DNA from 2 places in the Chroococcidiopsis sp. TS-821 genome. Region 2 is predicted to be linked to the other one. Evidence: riboswitches for the same ligand, from Rfam matches in the RefSeq annotation. Region 2 holds a riboswitch; the other holds the start of a gene.

Region 1 (6,677 bases), on a different contig from region 2:
ATTCAAGTTGCTTATGGATAGGTATAGCTATTTGTGTGTTAATGTGTCAACTTACCATGATGCGAAGGAAACAAATCCCCAAGTTATAGAAATACCTATGAAATATTTAGAGATGCTATCTTATTCATCCTGAGAAAAATAGCGTTCTAAGAAATTAAGTGCGTGGTTGCGGATGTCATAATACTCTTGGGAATTGCGCATGGCAACGCGATCGCGCGGGTGAGAAAAGGGTACATTGATAATTTCTCCAATTTTAGCACCTGGTCCATTAGTCATTAAAACAATGCGATCCGACATATAAATTGCTTCATCTACATCGTGGGTAATCATCATTACGGCTTGTCGATGTTGTTCCCAAATATCTAATACCTGACGTTGTAATTTACTCCGCGTTAAAGCATCTAAGGCTCCAAAAGGCTCATCCATAAGTAACATTTTTGGGCGAGTTGCTAAAGCCCTTGCAATTCCAACACGCTGCTTCATACCACCAGAAATTTCATCAGGATACTTATCAGCTGCTGCAGTTAAATTCACCATTGATAAGTGTTCGTTAACTATGCTAATTTTTTCAGCGCGCGAAGCCTTTTTTAAGACTTCATCGACAGCCAAACGAATATTTTCTCGTACTGTTAACCACGGTAGCAACGAATATTGCTGAAACACCATCATTCGCTCAGCACCAGGTTTGCGTATTTCTCTACCATCAAGACGTACCGAGCCATAAGTCGGTTTTTCTAAACCAGCAACGATTTTTAAAAGTGTTGATTTACCGCAACCAGAGTGACCGATGACTGAAATAAATTCATCTTCATTGATTGTTAGATTAATCCCGTCAAGAACAACAAATTCACCTCCATCAGATAAAGGATAGGACTTCACTAAGTTTTCAATTTCCAAAAAACCATTACGGTCGAAATTTTGTTCGTAAGACTGATTTTGATAAGAAGTAGATTTCATTTGTAAAACCTCTAAAACGCATGTGTTTCCCTGTTAACGAGGAAAGTACTCCTTAAGATAGGAAAAATGATTTAGGACGATTAGCACGAATTTCAAAACTATTGAGATACCCTACCGGATCGCTAGGGTCAAAAGCTTTGTTATCAATGAAAGCAGCAGCAGGTGCAATTTTGAAATCATCTTTAGGACACTCAATTCCCATTTCTGCGGCAATGTCTCGGTAAAGATCGGTTCTCCAGGCTTTTCGCGCTACTTCTTCAGCGTTTTTCGGAACTGATTTGATTTGTCCCCAGCGTGCTGATTGTGTCATCAACCAAATACTTTCTGATTGCCACATAAATGTTGAGTGATCGTGAGGAATTTGAGCAAGATCAGGTGGCAAATCAAAGAAAATAGTTGTGTAAGGCGATCGCACTATTCTTTTTTGGTTATCAAAACCACCGTAATTGTATTCGCCAACAATCGCTGCGCGAGTTAAATTCAGCTTGGCACCAGTAAAAGACTTGTTTGTAATAATTTGCGCAACTTCTTCTCGATTATTGGGATTGCTGCAATACTGACAGGCTTCGATCATAGCTTTGACAAGCGATCGATAAGTCTTAGGATTTTCCTCGATAAAAGACTCCATAACAGCGAGTAGTCGATCTGGGTGTCCTTGCCAAATTTCTTTACCTTGGGCAAACGTAAAGCCAATGCCTTCATTACCCGTAATTGCTCGTGTATTCCAAGGCTCTGCTACCATGTAAGCTTGCATCGCACCAATGCGCATATTGACTACCATTTGTGGTGGCGGAATGATAATAATGCGAAATTCCTCATCTGGATCGACTCCCGCTGCTGCAGCTAAATAGCGCACAAAGTATTCGTAAATTGCCGAACTCAGTACAACTGCCCAAACTCTTTGTTCAGCTGGCAAATTCTCAAAATAGCGGCGAAAATCACGCCCGAATTCTGCTAAATTACCGTTATATTCTCGCCAAGGACGCAACCCTGATACCCACATTGCCTTATTCATCGTCATTGCGTTACCGTGGCGGTGTATTGTCATCGCAGCGCACAAGGGTGCATGACGCGCACCTTCTGCACCTGTTCGGGCATTTGTCACTGCGCCACAGACGACAGGAGAAGCATCAAGGCGACCAAAGATAATGCCATCGCGAGCAGTTCCCCAACTTGCCTCACGGCTGAGCGTGACATTTAAACCATACTTGCGAAAAAAGCCTTTTTCCCACGCTACAGCAAAAGGCGCACAATCATTGACGGGGACATATCCTACAGTCAAGTTAGGTTTTTCTAACGTTTTGGGATCGACAACTTGTTCCACAGCCAATGCAGCAGCAGATAGTCCTTGAGGGGCGCGATTGGCATTAATTGCACATCCAGATGCGACACTCACTGCTGTAGCGCCCATTCCTAAAAGGAAGCTACGCCGACTCCAGTAGTTCTTGTCGGTATGATTCATATGCAACAATTACATAATTAGTAGCAACTGTAGAGACACGCAATTGTCCGCTCACTCCTATTAGCTTTTTGGGCGATGCGTTACCAACTGCTGAATTTTGCCCACAGCATAATCCAGCACCAAACCTGTCAAGCCAATTACCAATACAGCTAGGAAGACTGAACTTAAATTGAGGCGACTCCACTCATCCCAAACAAAAAAGCCAATGCCAACACCACCAGTCAGCATTTCTACTGCAACAATAACTAACCAGGCAATGCCGAGACTAATTCTTAAACCTGTAAAGATATAAGGCAAACTCGCAGGTAAGATGATTTTAGTAATTTGTCGCCAACGCGGCATTTCCAGCACTCGCGCTACATCAATGTAGTCTTTATTAACGCTAGAAACTCCCAAAGCTGTATTGATAATTGTAGGCCACAGTGAAGTGATGAAGATGACAAAAATAGCCGAAGGGTCGGCTAAATTAAAGATCGCTAGCGAAATAGGTAGCCATGCGAGTGGCGATACAGGTTTGAAAATCTGAATCAAAGGATTGAGTGCAAGTGAGGCTTGCTTGGACATCCCTATAAGAAAACCAATCGGAATTGCGACTAAAGCACCCAATCCGAAGCCAAGCAGTACTCTTCTCAGGCTTGCCATTAGTAACCAACCAAGCCCTAAATTTCCTGGTCCCCGTCGGTAGAAGGGGTTTATGATGTAGTCTAAATTGGCAATAAGTGCCTCAGCTGGAGTAGGCATCAAATTGGTTAAGAAAGTGGCAACAAACCACCACAAGATAATGATGCCTAAAAAACCAGCCGCAGGAAGTAAAACAATATCCTGCAAGACAACTGGTCGTATTTTTTTCCAGCTACTCTGTCCTGCAACCGCCAAGACAGCAAGATTCAGGTTCAACATTATTATGAAACTCCCTCAGAGCCAAAAGCAGGCACAACAACATTGAGCAGTACCAGCTAGGAATACTGATGAGAGCAAATAGTTTAAATGCTCGCTCTTCAGTCTCCTCTCAACGCCTACGAAGTTAGCTGACGGGCTAGGATAGAGAGTTACCCTTCTGCGTTCGCAGATACGCCCCTTAGATTTGGTTCCTCCGCTCCAGACTCATCTCACACCAGATGCTGCAAGTGAGCTACTGAATTAGGCTGACTTACTCTTAATAACGAATTCCACATATCATAGCATTTATGTACGAAATGATCGAGCTTAGTGAAAGCTAAATAGGTTTGAGTAGTAAATCCATAAAGTTGCGATCGCCCTTAAGATAAGTCAAGGAAGCTAGCTGCAAAATTCGGTGGGCGATTGATGTGTGATTGCACTAAGTTAAGACAAGTAGACTTGCTTCCTTGCGCTGTTTTAAACCTGCGAAAATGTTTGATTTTAGCCAAATCTTACTCGATAAAAGTGACACAATTATTGAAAACTGGATAGAAGCTGTACGCCAAGATCGACAGATTGAAAGTACAGAAGGTATGTGCTACACAACGATACGCAATCACGTGCCTTACGTGCTCAAAGCAATGGCAACAGTGCTATCAAAAACGACAGATAACGATTTGCAAACTCTGATTGAAGCAAGTTTAGTGCATGGCATCCACCGTGCGGAAGAAGGATTTGACCCGCTCGAAATCGCCCGCGAATATCGCTTACTACGACGGGCAATATTCTTAGCCTTAGAACCAGAATTACAGCAAGTTTCGCCAGCGGAAGTGATCCGAGTTTTTCGCCTTGTCGACGCCGTCGTTGATGATGCGATCGCGCGTTGTTTTCAAAGTTACGTAGATGAACGCTTACGCGAATTACAGCAACTTCAATCGCAGCTAACACTACACAATCAAGAACTCACGCGCTTGATTCGGGCAAATCAAGAAAACTTCTCACACTTAGCGCACGAACTCAAAAATCCTTTAACTTCAATCATTGGTTATTCCGACTTATTTATCCGCCTACAAAGCAAAACCGAAGTCAAAGACAACTTCAAAAATATCGAACATATCGAGCGCGTGTTGCGTAATGGTAGGCATTTGCTGCGCCTGATTAATGATGCGCTAGAAATATCGCGCTATGAAGCAGGGAAAATGACACTTCATCCTGCACCAACCGACGCGTGCGTTGTTATCCAAGACGTGCTAGATATGCTACAACCAATGGCACAAGAAAAAAACTTGCAGCTTGCCGTAGACTTAGCAAACGCTCCGCAACAAGTTGTCACAGATGCATTACGCTTTCAGCAAATTGTCACAAATCTTGTGAGTAATGCCATTCGTTACACCCCCGCAGGCAGCGTAACAGTCAGATGCTATACATTAGAAGATAGATGGGCAATCGCCGTCACTGATACTGGAATTGGAATCGCTCCCGAAGATCAACCAAAAATTTTTGACCCTTACTACCGCGTCGGCAATACGCCAAAATCACAAGTTCCACCAGATAGCACTGGGTTAGGACTAGCAATTGTATCCCGCTTAGTTAAACTTTTGCAAGGAGAAATTAAACTTGTTTCCCAACTTGGAATTGGCTCAACATTCACGGTAATCTTTCCAATGGAAGTTAAAGAAAGGTCAGGAGTGAGGAGTGAGGGAAGTTAAAAATATTTTTAAACTAGCTACTAGTCACCAACCATTCCACTTGCCTTGATCGATGAACGCCATGCCTGTACTCAACACCTCCGCAACCGTGACAGCATTTCCTTTAACCGCTGTTGTTGGTCAAGAAGCGATAAAATTAGCACTGCTACTGGCAGCCGTCGATCCTGGATTAGGAGGAGTCGCGATCGCGGGGCGTCGCGGTACGGCAAAATCAGTTATGGCACGCGCCCTGCACGCACTGTTACCTCCGATTGAAATCGTCAAAGGTTCGATTTGTAACTGCGATCCTAACCGCCCCGAAGAATGGGACGACCAACTTTTAGCAATAGTCGGCGATCGCGCGCAAATAGAAACCGAAGTCATTCCCGCGCCATTTGTCCAAATCCCCTTAGGTGTCACTGAAGATCGCCTATTAGGTTCCGTCGATGTCGAACAATCCGTCAAACAAGGAAAAACCGTTTTTCAACCAGGATTACTCGCCCAAGCACATCGTGGCGTTCTTTACGTTGATGAAATCAATTTACTCGACGACAACATCTGCAATCAGCTATTAACCGTTTTAACTGAAGGACGCAACCAAATCGAACGCGAGGGCATTAGTTTTCAGCATCCTTGTCAACCGCTATTCATTGCTACCTACAACCCTGAAGAAGGCGCGCTGCGCGAACACCTCCTCGACCGCATCGCGATCGCACTTTCAGCGGATGAAGTTCTGGGAATTGACGAACGCGTTCAAGCCGTTGAACAAGCAATTGCCTACGCGCGATCGCCGCAAGAATTTCTTCAGCAGTACCGCGAAGACATCGACAGTTTAAAAACCCAAATCATCCTAGCGCGAGAATGGTTAAAAGATGTCCGCATCAGCCACGAACAAATCGCCTATCTTGTTGATGAAGCCATCCGCGCCGGAGTACAAGGACATCGCGCAGAATTATTTGCTCTCCGCGTCGCCAAAGCTGCTGCTGCACTTGATGGACGCACCGCAGTCAACGCTGAAGATTTACGTCGGGCGGTGGAATTAGCGATTGTTCCCCGCGCAACAATGATACAAACGCCTCCTGAAGAGGAAACACCACCACCACCGCCACCACCACAAGATCAATCCGAACAACCGCAAGCCGAACAGGAACAGGAAGAAGACAAAGACGAAGAACAAGACCAAACACCACCGAGTATTCCTGAAGAATTTGTGTTCGATCCGGAAGGCGTGATTCTCGATCCGAGCGTGCTCTATTTTGCGCAAATGGCTAAACGCCAGGGCAAAGCCGGTAGCCGCAGCGTTATTTTCTCCGAAGATCGCGGGCGGTATGTTAAGCCAATGTTACCGAAAGGTAAAGTACGCCGTATTGCCGTTGATGCCACACTCCGCGCCGCCGCCCCTTATCAAAAAGCGCGTCACGAACGCCAACCAAGTCGCAAAGTGATTGTCGAACAAGGCGATATTCGCGCCAAGCGGTTAGTGCGCAAAGCTGGGGCGTTAGTTGTGTTTGTTGTCGATGCTTCGGGTTCAATGGCACTCAACCGGATGCAAGCCGCAAAAGGTGCTGTAATGCGCTTACTCACCGAGGCGTATGAAAACCGCGATCAAGTTGCGCTGATTCCCTTCCGAGGGGAACAAGCCGAAGTATTACTACCGCCAACGCGTTCGATCGCCGCCGCCCGAAGAAGAC
Region 2 (6,677 bases):
TACGATGGTTACGGTTGTTGGGCTGCTGTGGAAAAACCTACTCAAGCGTTCATTGGTTGGTTCTACTTGCGTCCAGCCATACACGCAGCTTACTTTAATCCTGCATTCGCCGATCGCGATGATATTGAGCTAGGATATCGCTTGCGTCAAGCAGCTTGGGGAAAAGGTTATGCTACAGAAGGAGCTAAAGCTTTAATTCATAAGGGCTTTTTTGAGTTAGGAATGCAGCGCGTGTTTACCGTTGCTTTGGCTGTGAATGCACCGTCGATTCGAGTTATGGAAAAAATAGGACTAAAACACGAAAAAAGATTGTTCGATGAATTTGGTAACGATCTGGTTATCCACGCACTCAACAAAGCTGAGTTTGAATCCTTAAGCTTACTCTAAACTTGCTACGCAAACCGCGCGATCGCGATACCATCCAAATGTAGTTAGCATTACATTGAGTAAAAATTATGGAGCCAGATTCACTACCAACGGAGATCATTCTGACGCACCCACGTCAATCTTTGGGTAGCGTTAGATTAGATTGGATACCCCAACCAGGAAACTATCTCGACCTTGAAGGGAAAACTTATGCTGTCCTAGAGCGCCGCCACCGCTATCATTTAAGATCGGGACGCTATCGCTTGCATAAAGTTGCACTATACGTACAATCAGCACCACGTCCGAGTGAAAAAAGTCTTGTGGCTGGGCGTTGGGTAATTGGCGATGCTAGCTGTCGCTACAATGCGCATTCTGAATTAATTCGCTGTGCCGTTAATCCTGAAGGACCGTGCGATCGCTGTCGCTTTTACGAACCTGCCGAAGCGTAACTCCTCAACTTTTCTCCTACCATTAAACGACTACCGTTAGCAAAATCCCATCCTGATTGCGGACGCTTCCCTGCAAGTTGTACCTGTTGTAATAGTAAGAGTCCTTCGCCTGTTTGGATAATTGGTCCTATTCCCTTGGCAATGCTGACGACTTCACCGATCGCCGCCAAAGTTGACAAAGATAAAGTCTGATATAGAGAGCTAAACTCTGGTAGTAATGACATATAAGCAGCGCCAAGGGGAACCGTAGCGATGACTTTTAACGACTCGTCGCGAAAGTGCGTGACGCAGTTGGGAAAAAAGCCGCGCACTTGGTTGTGTAATGCGATCGCAGATTTAGACCAATCTAAAAGGTAATCGTGCTTTTTAATTAACGGTGCATAAGTTGCTTGCGAGTCATCTTGCGGAATTGGTTGAATTTCTTGGCGTTCCCACTTAAATAGTGTTTCTATCAACAAATCTGCGCCTATTTCGGCAAGTCGTTGCGCTAAGTCTTGGGCGTTATCAAGTAGCTGAATCGGCGTATAGGCTTTGAGTAGCATCGCACCCGTATCCATACCCGCATCCATCAGCATTGTTGTAATACCCGTCTCGGTTTCGCCATGATAGAGACACCACTGAATCGGCGCAGCACCTCGGTACTTCGGCAAGAGCGAAGCATGCACGTTAATACAACCTCGACGTGGTATATCCAAAATTTCCTGCGAAAGAATTTGTCCATAGGCAACGACAACAAAAACATCGACGGATAATTTTCGTAATTGTGCTAAAACTTCAGCATCTTTCTTAATCCGTTGCGGTTGCCATACAGGAAGGTTATGCTGCAAAGCTAAAGCTTTCACCGGAGAAGGACTCAACTGATTACCGCGTCCGCGACGTTTATCTGGCTGCGTAACAACCGCCGCGACTTCAATTGCGGGATGTTGTAATAATTTTTTTAACGTGGGGACGGCAAAATCAGGAGTACCAAAAAATACGACTTTCATTCGAGACGACAAGCTAGGCGAATATCGGCTATCCTATCGCAGAGTTTAGCCAAGGCACAGGTACAAGTCTTGTGACACTTTTATTTGTGAACTTCGATCCAGCCAACTCAAGCGGTAGAAAAATTTAATGGAAATAGGTCTTCTCAGTTGCCTATTTCTCTTGTTATACCTGAAATAGCATACTGCCACATCGCCTGTCTCGCTACTGCCCTACCTAAAACTGTACAAATGCTACGAAACTTCTTCTCTGGATGGTTTTGCTCGCAGCCACGCCTTAAGCTGCTGTTAATGGCTATGCTACTGACGCCAGCGATCGCAGCAACGTCAATTCAGGCGGCGTCAGCCCAGTCGTTTGAAGCGATCTCGCCAGAAGAGCAAGCTAGCGATCAGCCATCAGTATCTCTCGATCCGTTAAACAGCCCTTATCCTGTTCCTTGGAATTGGGTAATGAAAACTTACGAAGATGTGAGTTCGCAACAAGGTTCGGGAGTTCGTTATTACCGCAGTCATTCCCTACTTTCTCCTGATGGCGAGTATGCTGCTTACAGCCGCATTCAAATGCAAGTGCAGCCAGAACTTTATCGCAGTCAGGTCAGTAGTGTCATGTTTTTAGAACACTTGCGCACCGGGAAGTTACAAGAAGTTAAAGCGTCATCGCCATTAGCAATGCATTTGTTGCTGCGTGGGAAATCAGCCGCTCCAGGAATTATTTCAATTTTGTCTCCTATTGGTTGGTCGCAGTCAAGCGATCGCTTACTCGCGCGTCAATTTGAAGGTTTCTTTAATACGTCTGATGTATCGGACTATGCTGTGATTTGGCATCGGTACAAAAATCGCACAACAACACTAGCGCCAGCACAAACGTATCACAACCATGCCATGTCCATTTTACTTGGCTGGAGTCAAACTGACCCCGATCGAGTTGTCTTTCGAGTTGGTGAATTAGGCGATGAGCATTGGCAGATGTGGACAGTAGCAGAAAACGGTCAAACAACGCCTGCAGCAAGTATCGAGCAACCCATCGTTTTCGGACTACGGCAGATGAAACTTTGGGCAGGCGAACAAATTGCCTTTCGATAGTATGGCAAGCGCTGCACAAGATTTGTGAGTTCTCTAGGTCGAGTGTTGATTTCAGCAAATTCTTATAATATACCTTCGGTTCGCAGCCTGAACAAAACTCAAAACCAACTACTAGCCACTCATCACCAGTTACTCACCCCTCGCTGTTTACTAAATTACTTAAACTTAAAAACGCGATTGACCGAGATAACGTCCTGCAAGCTGTATAGCATCAGCAATATCTACCTCACCATCGCCGTTGGCATCTAAGAAAGCGTCTAATACAGTATTTCGGTTACTCGTTTGAGTACTAGTACTTGGCGCATTTTGTACGCGGCTACCGCTTTGCAATAGATTTAGCACGATCGGCACTAAAATAGGTAGCATTTGCACAATCATATTGGGATTCAACCCTGTGCGCTGGGCAGCAAATTGTGCGAGTTGTTGAATTTGATTTTGAGAAAACAGTCCAGAAACCGCTTGTGGATTTGGTGATGCGCCGCTGTATTGATTGACAAACGCTTGTGTTTGGTCGTAACCATCTCTAGAACGCTTTTGCTGTAGTCCTGAGCGAACGTAGTTACCTACAATCGACATTAACGATTGCATTGTCGATGGATTTGTGTGATAGCTACTGCTTAATTGCTGTACTGTATTCAGAATGTTAGCTAGCTGTCCAGAATTTGCTTGCTGCGAAGGATTATTGATTGCCCCAAGAATTTGGTCAAAAAGTCCCATATGTCAATACTTTCATCATGTATGACTTCAATTTTCCCTAGTCAACAAGCTGACGACCTCTAGCTAACAGCAGAAAATTTGATGAAATCTGCAACGGGGAATTTGTTTTAATTGCTTCTCAACGCAAATATCTCCCCCAGAATTAGGGGAGAGTGAAAGGGGGCAAGAAGCCTTAAACTTGAATTAGTGAACTTGTGCAGATACTACGACTCTGCTTGCATTACAGATTTCGATCGAAGTCGAATGAGGCGGTCAATACAGGCTTGACCGTAGCTAATTGCTTCATCAAGCGTTTGGAAACAGAATGGTTCGCTGTAGTGATTGCCTTCTGGATCGGTGTAGTCTACAACAATACCGTTGAGTTCTTGCTTTGCAAGTAAGATCCACTGTTTGTAATAGTTCATCATCCTTTACCTCTGTTTACGTGTAGCGACGGACGAGGTGGGTCGAGAGGTCAGCAGTTAACCCAAATATTGATTCAGGGATACCTGCGAGGAGACCCTTAGGACAATTGCTTATATAAAATATAAAGCTAATGCCACAGGTACTCCTTCCATTGCCTACGAAGTTAGCTGACGGGCTAAGATTGGAAGGTATCTTTCTCAGATCCTGAGATTCGCCCCAAATTTTGGTTCCTCCGTTCTTCAACGCAAGCCGTAGAAGATTAGGCTACCCACTAAATTAACTGACAAGTAGTAGCACGCGGTTACTTTATATCCAGACTAATAACTCATCAGTTATGCGTAATATAGCGGAATCGCTTCTGTTGCGCAATCCTAATAGAGTGAGACACAAAATTGAGTCAAGCTATAGTCTCAACTGTATCTGGCTTTCAGAACAATATTAAATTTTCCTAAAGCTTCAAGACAGCTTGTCGCGATCGCCCTATTCCCCCTGATGCATTCAAGACAACAGCAAGCAGATTAAGATCAAAAGCATCTCCTGCGTTGTAGTAACTCAAAGACAATGCCTTTTCCACGCATCGTAATGCTGCTGATTGCCCTGATTGTTGTCGTCGGGCTGTTGCTGTGGCTGTTCGCTAGCTTGTCACAGTTGTTATGGCAGTTGTCTTACACTTCGCCGCTACTAGCGGATGTGTTGTTATTTCTCATCATTGCTTTAGTTGTCTTGCTGATTGGTGTCGTTATCTACTACATCGCGATTGTCCAACGCGGCGAACGGCGATCGCGACGACGGGCACAACGACAAGTTCAGATTCCGGAAGAACGCATTGATGTGGCAGAGGAGAATCTGCGGGCAATTCAGCAACAATTAACCCAAATTCAAGACGAAGTGGCGCGTCAAGCGTTACTCGCGCGATCGCAAGAAATTGAAGCGAGTTTATCGCGTGGTGCGTTGCGAGTAGTTGTCTTTGGGACAGGTTCAGCGGGTAAAACTTCGCTCGTGAATGCTATCTTTGGGCGGATTGTCGGACAAGTTGCCGCACCAATGGGAACAACACAGGAAGGACAAACTTATAGCCTGCGGCTGAAAGGCATGGAACGCCGAATTTTGATTACGGATACGCCAGGAATTTTAGAAGCAGGAGTCGCTGGAACTGAACGCGAAAGACTCGCACGACAATTAGCTACCGAAGCTGACTTGTTGTTGTTTGTTGTAGATAACGATTTGCGGCGTTCCGAATACGAACCGTTACAAACTTTAGCCGAAATTGGCAAGCGATCGCTGCTAGTTTTGAATAAAACTGACCTATACACCGACGTAGACCGCGAGACGATCCTCGCCCAACTGCGCGAACGAGTTAAAAATTTTATTGCACCAACGGATATTGTGGCGATCGCGGCGAATCCGCAACCTGTGACGTTAGAAAATGGCGAAATCTTTCAGCCTGAACCAGATATTATGCCGTTACTGCGCCGCATGGCTGCGGTCTTACGTACTGAAGGTGAAGATTTAATTGCAGATAACATTTTACTGCAATCGCAACGACTCGGCGAAGAAGCACGGCAGATTATTGATGCCCAGCGGCGTCGTCAAGCGGATAAAGTTGTCGAACGTTTTCAATGGATTAGTGCAGGTGTTGTAACAGTCACGCCGTTACCAGGAGTTGATTTACTCGCCACCGCTGCGGTGAATGCACAAATGGTTGTTGAAATCGGGCGAATCTACGGCAGCGATTTGAATTTAGAACGCGGTAAAGAGTTGGCACTTTCTTTAGCAAAAACGCTAGCTAGTTTGGGAATTGTCAAAGGGGCGATTCAACTTTTATCAACAGCATTGCAGTTTCACGTTGCGACGTTTGTGGTTGGTCGTGCAATTCAAGGAGTGACGGCTGCGTATTTAACGCGAATTGCTGGTAAAAGTTTTATTGAGTATTTTCGTCACGATCAAGATTGGGGTGACGGTGGAATTACGGAGGTAGTGCAGCGTCAATTTGAACTGAATCGTCGCGATGAGTTTATCAAAGCTTTTGTGCAAGAAGCGATCGCCCGCGTGATTAAACCGCTTAAGGTTGATTCGTAACTTGGTAATCGGTAATTGGCGTGTCTAGCCACTAATCACTCGTCATACCAAGGACTTCGGATAAACTTTTTAGCATCAAATATACAGATGTTGCTCCAGGATCTTGATGGTCGATGCTGCGATCGCCTAAGTAGCTGGCGCGACCTTTCTTTGCCAGCATGGGGATAGTTGCTTGCATTCCTTGTTCGGCGGCGGCGGTTGCTTGTTGAATTGCTTCTGAGGTTGTTTTACCTTGACCGATAGCTTGGGTAAAAGCCGTAACCGCAGGCGATAGCGCGTCAATCATTGTTTTATCACCAAGTTGCGCTTTGCCGCGTTGTAAGACGCCATCTAAGCCTGCTTGCAGTAAACTTGCCAAATCTTTGTTCGATAATTCTTGTTTTCCAGCAACAGCGGTACTCGCGCGTAAAAAAAAAGTGCCATACAATGGTCCACTCGCACCACCAACACTAGAAATAAGTGTCATACTAACTGTTTTCAAAACACTGCTGATATCTTGCTCTGCAAGCTTGGGTAATTGATTGACAACTTTTTGGAACCCGCGATCCATATTGATACCATGGTCGGCATCACCGATCGCCGCATCGAGTTGCGT

Evidence for each region. Region 2 has a riboswitch for cyclic di-AMP ahead of B1A85_RS08595 (hypothetical protein). Riboswitches for the same ligand answer to the same signal wherever they lie in the genome.
Region 1: it holds a riboswitch for cyclic di-AMP, as region 2 does, so the genes downstream of both, ntrB (nitrate ABC transporter permease) here and B1A85_RS08595 (hypothetical protein) in region 2, are expected to answer to the same signal.

Annotation. Positions count from the first base shown of each region.
Region 1 is NZ_MVDI01000001.1:1,189,435-1,196,111, forward strand. Features, by position in the region: gene B1A85_RS05420 (ABC transporter ATP-binding protein) at 121-957, opposite strand; gene B1A85_RS05425 (ABC transporter substrate-binding protein) at 1,010-2,419, opposite strand; gene ntrB (nitrate ABC transporter permease) at 2,480-3,322, opposite strand; cyclic di-AMP (ydaO/yuaA leader) riboswitch at 3,418-3,576, opposite strand; gene B1A85_RS05435 (sensor histidine kinase) at 3,790-5,007, shown strand; gene bchD (magnesium chelatase ATPase subunit D) at 5,069-6,677, shown strand, end outside.
Region 2 is NZ_MVDI01000002.1:220,372-227,048, reverse strand. Features, by position in the region: gene B1A85_RS08620 (GNAT family N-acetyltransferase) at 1-387, shown strand, start outside; gene B1A85_RS08615 (DUF6464 family protein) at 456-815, shown strand; gene fmt (methionyl-tRNA formyltransferase) at 794-1,801, opposite strand; gene B1A85_RS08605 (hypothetical protein) at 2,096-2,881, shown strand; gene B1A85_RS08600 (DUF937 domain-containing protein) at 3,047-3,598, opposite strand; gene B1A85_RS08595 (hypothetical protein) at 3,802-4,005, opposite strand; cyclic di-AMP (ydaO/yuaA leader) riboswitch at 4,141-4,279, opposite strand; gene B1A85_RS08590 (YcjF family protein) at 4,565-6,082, shown strand; gene dhaL (dihydroxyacetone kinase subunit DhaL) at 6,114-6,677, opposite strand, start outside.